One region of the Absicoccus intestinalis genome, then DNA from elsewhere that is predicted to be linked to it. Evidence: a T-box and tRNA genes for the amino acid it is inferred to sense, from the RefSeq annotation. Region 1 holds a T-box; the other holds one or more tRNA genes.
What was found. A T-box is a leader RNA that pairs with one kind of tRNA and senses whether it is charged. The one in region 1 lies ahead of MOZ64_RS06170 (valine--tRNA ligase), so its partner is inferred to be a tRNA-Val.
Positions count from the first base shown of each region.

Region 2: it encodes a tRNA-Val, which carries the amino acid that the T-box ahead of MOZ64_RS06170 (valine--tRNA ligase) is inferred to sense. The anticodon was not compared.

Region 1 is NZ_JALBUS010000007.1:82,622-86,023, reverse strand. It holds gene MOZ64_RS06175 (M3 family oligoendopeptidase) at 1-1,374, shown strand, start outside; T-box leader at 1,411-1,614, shown strand; gene MOZ64_RS06170 (valine--tRNA ligase) at 1,645-3,402, shown strand, end outside.
Region 2 is NZ_JALBUS010000012.1:13,799-17,200, reverse strand. It holds gene MOZ64_RS08085 (rod shape-determining protein) at 1-765, opposite strand, end outside; gene MOZ64_RS08080 (hypothetical protein) at 848-1,231, shown strand; tRNA gene MOZ64_RS08075 (tRNA-Val) at 1,278-1,353, shown strand; tRNA gene MOZ64_RS08070 (tRNA-Tyr) at 1,367-1,450, shown strand; tRNA gene MOZ64_RS08065 (tRNA-Gln) at 1,456-1,530, shown strand; tRNA gene MOZ64_RS08060 (tRNA-Gly) at 1,540-1,613, shown strand; tRNA gene MOZ64_RS08055 (tRNA-Val) at 1,617-1,692, shown strand; tRNA gene MOZ64_RS08050 (tRNA-Thr) at 1,703-1,778, shown strand; tRNA gene MOZ64_RS08045 (tRNA-Lys) at 1,783-1,858, shown strand; tRNA gene MOZ64_RS08040 (tRNA-Gly) at 1,868-1,941, shown strand; tRNA gene MOZ64_RS08035 (tRNA-Thr) at 1,950-2,025, shown strand; tRNA gene MOZ64_RS08030 (tRNA-Lys) at 2,036-2,111, shown strand; gene infA (translation initiation factor IF-1) at 2,230-2,448, shown strand; gene rpmJ (50S ribosomal protein L36) at 2,461-2,577, shown strand; gene rpsM (30S ribosomal protein S13) at 2,590-2,955, shown strand; gene rpsK (30S ribosomal protein S11) at 2,972-3,361, shown strand; gene MOZ64_RS08005 (DNA-directed RNA polymerase subunit alpha) at 3,377-3,402, shown strand, end outside.

The DNA of each region.
Region 1 (3,402 bases):
GAGCAATTAAAAAAGGATGTTCCAATCACTTATTTTTTAGCGAAGGAAATGGATCAAGAAACGTTTTCCGATGCGATCATTCCTGAACTTCAAAAAGAAAATGAATTGTCTTCTCAATATCAGGCACTGATTGCGTCCAGTCAGATTGATCTGGATGGAAAGGTATACACCCTTTCTCAATTGGAGCCTTTGATGACTGCCAAAGATCGAAACATTCGCAAAGGGGCCACCAAAGCCTATTGGGGATGGTTTGATCAACATCAAGATGATCTAAATAAGATATATGATCGACTGGTCAAGACCAGAGATACAATGGCTAAAAAACTAGGATATAAGAATTATATTGAACTTGGTTATAAACGAATGTATCGTTTTGATTACGATCAAAAGGATGTTGCGAACTATCGCAAACAAATTGTTGATGTGGTCGTACCGATTGCCCAACAATTATATGAACGACAAACTAAAAGACTTGGCTTGGACCAACTCTATACATGGGACGAAAAAGTGGAATTTAAAGAGGGCAATCCCACACCCATTGATGATATTGATGGGTTATGTCAATCGGCTTTACAGATGTATCAGGAATTGAGTCCTTCTACGGGTACTTTTTTTCAATATATGTTGGATCATGATTTAATGGATCTAGAAGCAAAACCTAATAAAGCACCTGGCGGCTATTGTACATATATTCCTTCTTACAAAAGTCCATTTATCTTTGCGAATGGAAATCATACCAATCAAGATGTGGAAACATTGACCCATGAAGCGGGTCATGCCTATCAAGTGTATTGTTCCCAAGATATAAGACCGAGCGAATGTATTTGGCCGACATATGAGTCGTGTGAAATTCATTCTATGTCGATGGAATTTTTTACCCATCCATGGATGGATCGATTTTTTGGAAATAAAGCCGATGCATATCGGTTTGCCCATGTATCGGGTGCTATTAAATTTTTACCTTATGGAGCTTTGGTAGATCATTTCCAGCATGAGGTGTATGCCCATCCTCAATGGGGTCCTTTGCGACGAATGGATCGTTGGCGACAATTAGAAAAACAGTATTTACCACATAAAAATTATGAAGAAATTCCTTTTTTAGAAAATGGCGGTTGGTGGATGCGTCAATTACATATTTTCATGGATCCTTTCTATTATATTGATTATACCTTAGCACAAGTTTGTGCGTTGGAGTTCTGGTGTCGTAAGGATGACCATGTATTGAAAGATTATCAGCATCTATGTTCTTTAGGGGGGACTTTGCCATTTCGTCAATTGGTAAAAGCAGCTGGGCTGATCGTACCATTGGATCCAGGCTGCTTAGCAAAAACGATGAAACCTGTGTATCATTGGTTAACAAAGGCCAAATATTAAGCTTGAAAAACGTGTTCTATTTCGTTATTATTAACTAGAAAAGCAAAGAATAGAAGGAGTAATCTTTGGTGGCAGGATAGAGAGTCTCTGGTTGGTGAAAAGAGGTCTGTGAAAAAGATGAAGGTAGTCTAGGAGCTAGGTCTTTGAAAAGAGTAGGAGATCTCGCAGACACAGCGTTATGTGAATGAGGCATCATTTGATGCAAAGTTAGGTGGTACCACGTCAAAGCACGTCCTTTCGGATGTGCTTTTTTTTGGAAAGGATGAGAATATGAGTAAAGAAATGGCACCAAAATACGACCATTTGGCCGTAGAAGAAAACCGCTATCAATCGTGGTTAGACAAGGGATACTTTACAGCTGGTGATACGAGCAAGCATCCGTACTGTATGGTCATTCCTCCTCCAAATGTAACTGGAAAACTACATTTAGGACATGCATGGGATACAACCATTCAAGATATTTTAGCTCGTTATAAACGGATGCGAGGCTATGATGTCTTATGGTTGCCAGGAATGGATCATGCGGGAATAGCCACACAAGCAAAAGTCGATGCCCGATTAAAAGAAGAAGGCATTTCTCGTTATGATATTGGTCGTGAAAAATTTTTGGAACGTGCATGGGAATGGAAAGAAGAATATGCATCGACCATTCGGAGTCAATGGGCAAAGCTTGGTTTGTCCTTGGATTATACAAGAGAACGATTTACTTTGGATGAAGGCCTTTCTAAAGCGGTTCGTAAAACATTTGTGGATCTGTATAATGATGGCTTGATTTATCAAGGAGAACGAATCATTAACTGGGATCCAGAAGCAAAGACGGCTTTATCCAATATTGAGGTGGAGCATAAAGAAATTCCGGGTCACATGTATTATTTTAAATACAAGGTGGTGGAAACCGGAAAAGAATTAGTGATAGCGACTACTCGTCCTGAAACAATGTTTGCCGATCAGGCCATCTTTGTCCATCCAGATGATGATCGTTACAAAGATATTGTGGGCTTGCACGCCATCAATCCAGCCAATGGTGATGAATTGCCAATCATGGCAGATGATTATATTGATATGAGTTTTGGTACAGCCGTCATGAAATGTACACCAGCTCATGATCCGAACGACTTTGCCTTGGCAAAAAAATATCATTTACCGATGCCAATTTGTATGAATCCAGATGGTACCATGAATGATCTGTGTGGTAAATATGCCGGTATGGATCGTTTTGCATGTCGTGAAGCATTGGTCAAAGATTTTGAGGCTGCTGGTGTCGTGGATCATATTGAAGAACATGCGCATCAAGTTGGCCATTCACAACGAACGGGTGTCATTGTTGAACCGTATTTGAGCAAACAATGGTTTGTGAAGATGAAACCATTGGCAGAGGAAGTATTAAAATGTCAACAAGACGAGGATCAAAAAATTCATTTTGTTCCGGCTCGTTTTGAAAAAACATTTACCCAATGGTTGGAAAATATCGAAGATTGGTGTATTTCTCGTCAGTTATGGTGGGGACATCGTATACCAGCTTGGACCAATAAAGATACGGGTGAGATCTATGTGGGCATGGAAGATCCAAAAGATACGGAAACATGGATCCAAGATGAGGATGTTTTGGATACTTGGTTCTCATCGGGTTTATGGCCATTTTCAACATTGGGTTGGCCAGAAGATACACCGGATTTGGAACGTTATTTTCCAAATGACACATTGGTTACCGGTTATGACATTATCTTCTTCTGGGTTGCTCGTATGGCTTTCCAAACGCGTTTTGCGATGCATGATCGTCCCTTTAAAGATGTTCTGATCCATGGCTTGGTTCGTGATAGTCAAGGTCGGAAAATGTCTAAATCACTAGGCAATGGAATCGATCCTATGGATGTCATTCAAGAAAAAGGAGCCGATGCTTTACGGTTTTTCTTGACCACCAATTCAACACCAGGTCAAGATGTGCGTTATGATGAAACAAAAGTGGATGCAGCTTGGAATTTCATCAATAAGATCTGGAATGCAGCTCGTTATGTACAAATGCAAGTT
Region 2 (3,402 bases), on a different contig from region 1:
CAGGTCACCTTGTTGTTGATTGGATAAAGTGGTCAAGAAGGTATAGATCCATTGGCTCCATGTGTACACGATGCGTGATAAAATTTGACCAATTTGATCTTGAGAAATGGAAATGCTGCGATTTTGTTGGGTTCGTATATCGGTGCCGTGGATCAGGATGGGTTCACGACTTTGACCAAATTGGAACAATATCTGTTCGATAAAGGGTTGACTGACTTGAAGATTGTATTTTTTTTGGATCCATCGATAGAAAGTTTGTAGAATTTGGGCACCACCATATGGTGAATGACTTTCTTTTTGAATGATGCCATTTGAAAAACAGGCAATATCACAAGAGGCATGTCCCATATATAACATACATGCGGAGATGGATGTGTTAATTTGCAGTTTGGCGCCAATGGCTGCACACCAAAGTTCTTTATCATAGATAACTTGTGTCGCACCTTGTTCGAGAATATGATGACGTATTTTTTCACATTGTTTTTTATCAAAGGTAGAAGGAGTGGTAAAGAAGACAGTTGTTTTGTGAAACAAACGAAAACTTTCATAGCGATTAAAGATTTCATCCAAATAGCTATAAAGTTCAGATAGACGGCGATAGTTACGGACATGTCGTGTACCGCGCAGTTGACTAGCTTCGGTGCCAATCGCAATTGTTTTTTTATTGGTATCAAAAGCCAATAGGGACGCTTGATCAAATAAAATAGTATTTTCTTTGATGTAACGTATGGTGTGGGTACCAATATCTAATCCAATGTATTCCATACATCTATTTTACTATTGAAAAAAGAATGCTACAATACATTTACAAATGAAAGAATTACTGAGACATACACAAGGAACGTATATGATATTTGTATTGGATGCATTGGATAAGCCGAAAAGTGTGCGTGCATTGCGTCTTTGTATGGAATGGCAGCCTTTGTTGGAAGAAATGGGGGTGCCCGCTTATATTGTTTCACCATCCGATACGGTGTTGTATTCCATTCCTTATTTTCAAATGCATTCGGATGTGGACCTGAGTCTGTGTCGTCGTTTTGGTGCCATTCGTATCAAAAGTATTTATGGAAAACCAAGAGAATGCATTCAAGGTACGATCGTGGTCATGCAAGATCAAAATGTGGTACACATCAATCATCGGGTAAACGAAAAGGCAATGCGTTCGGCTTGTACTTGTGCTTTGAAAAAACGATATCAAGAATTATTAAAAAAAGTACAGAAAATGATTTGACAAAGAGTACGTCTCTTGGTAATATATAAAAGCGCCAAGCAATGACGGAGGTTTAGCTCAGTTGGGAGAGCATCTGCCTTACAAGCAGAGGGTCAGCGGTTCGAGCCCGTTAACCTCCACCATTTAAATAGTTTTGGAGGGGTAGCGAAGTGGCTAAACGCGGCTGACTGTAACTCAGTTCCTTCGGGTTCGACAGTTCGAATCTGTCCTCCTCCACCATTTATTGGGGTATAGCCAAGCGGTAAGGCACAGGACTTTGACTCCTGCACTCGTTGGTTCGAATCCAGCTACCCCAGCCACTTTTTTATGCAGGTGTAGTTCAATGGTAGAACTTCAGCCTTCCAAGCTGACTACGTGAGTTCGATTCTCATCACCTGCTCCATTTGGAGGTTTAGCTCAGTTGGGAGAGCATCTGCCTTACAAGCAGAGGGTCAGCGGTTCGAGCCCGTTAACCTCCACCATTTGATATTTGCCGACTTAGCTCAATTGGTAGAGCAACTGACTTGTAATCAGTAGGTTGAGGGTTCAATTCCTTTAGTCGGCACCATCGTGACCCGTTAGCTCAGCTGGTAGAGCATTTGACTTTTAATCAAAGGGTCAGGCGTTCGAATCGCCTACGGGTCACCATTTTTTTATGCAGGTGTAGTTCAATGGTAGAACTTCAGCCTTCCAAGCTGACTACGTGAGTTCGATTCTCATCACCTGCTCCATTTTTTTTGCCGACTTAGCTCAATTGGTAGAGCAACTGACTTGTAATCAGTAGGTTGAGGGTTCAATTCCTTTAGTCGGCACCACTTTTTTTTTGACCTGTTAGCTCAGCTGGTAGAGCATTTGACTTTTAATCAAAGGGTCAGGCGTTCGAATCGCCTACAGGTCACCAAGGGTTTGAAACAGGCTTGGCCTGTTTTTTTTTACTTGGCAAGGTGTTTAAAGTTTAGTATAATGGTAATTGGCTTTTTATGCCTATCATTTCATCAGAAAAGGAGGAGTCAAGGTTCATGGCTAAACAAGATGTGATCGAATTAGATGGTATCGTTGTAGATACTTTACCAAGTGCGGCTTTTAAAGTGAAATTGGAAAACGGACACGAAATCATGGCTCACGTTTCTGGTAAAATCCGTATGCACCACATTCGCATTTTACCAGGTGATCGTGTAACCGTAGAAATTTCACCCTATGATTTAACACGTGGGCGTATTACATTTAGAAGAAAGTAGGAGGTTATTTATATGAAAGTAAGACCATCCGTAAAACCAATGTGCGATAAATGTCGAGTCATTCGACGTAAGGGAAGAGTCATGGTAATCTGTGAGAACCCTAAGCACAAACAGAGACAAGGAAACTAACAGGAGGAAGAAATGGCACGTATTGCAGGTGTAGATATTCCAAACAATAAGCGCGTCGTTGTTTCATTGACCTATATTTATGGCATTGGAAACAGTACAGCGAAGAAAGTATTGGAAAACGCAAAAGTCAGTGAAGATATTCGTGTAAAAGATCTGAGCGATGAGCAGATGAATGCGATTCGTAAAGAAATCGACAACATTAAAGTCGAAGGAGATCTTCGACGCGAAGTTCAATTGAACATCAAACGATTGATGGAGATTGGTTGTTATCGTGGTATCCGACATAGAAAAGGATTGCCTGTACGAGGACAGAGAACAAAGACCAATGCGCGTACGCGTAAAGGAAAAGCCAAGACAGTGGCAAACAAGAAGAAATAGGGAGGTTGCGTAGAGTATGGCACAGAAGAAAACCAAAGCAAAACGTCGTGCAAAAAAGAATGTTGCGCGTGGAGTTGCACATATCCACTCAACTTTCAATAACACGATCGTAACGATCACAGATGAACAAGGAAATGCGGTATCATGGTCCAGTGCAGGAGCCTTAGGATTCAAAGGCAGCCGCAAGAGCACACCATATGCTGCTCAGTTGGCTGGTGAAGCCGCTGGTAAAGCAGCAGCTGATCATGGTATGAAGACGGTGAGTGTAGAGATCAAAGGACCAGGTCCAGGACGAGAAGCGGCTGTGCGAGCATTGCAAGTTGCTGGACTTGAGATCAAGATGATCAATGATGTTACACCAATTCCACACAATGGATGTCGTCCACCAAAACGACCTCGTGGATAGTAAAGGAGGACTAGAATGCAGGAATTTGAAAGAGCCATTTT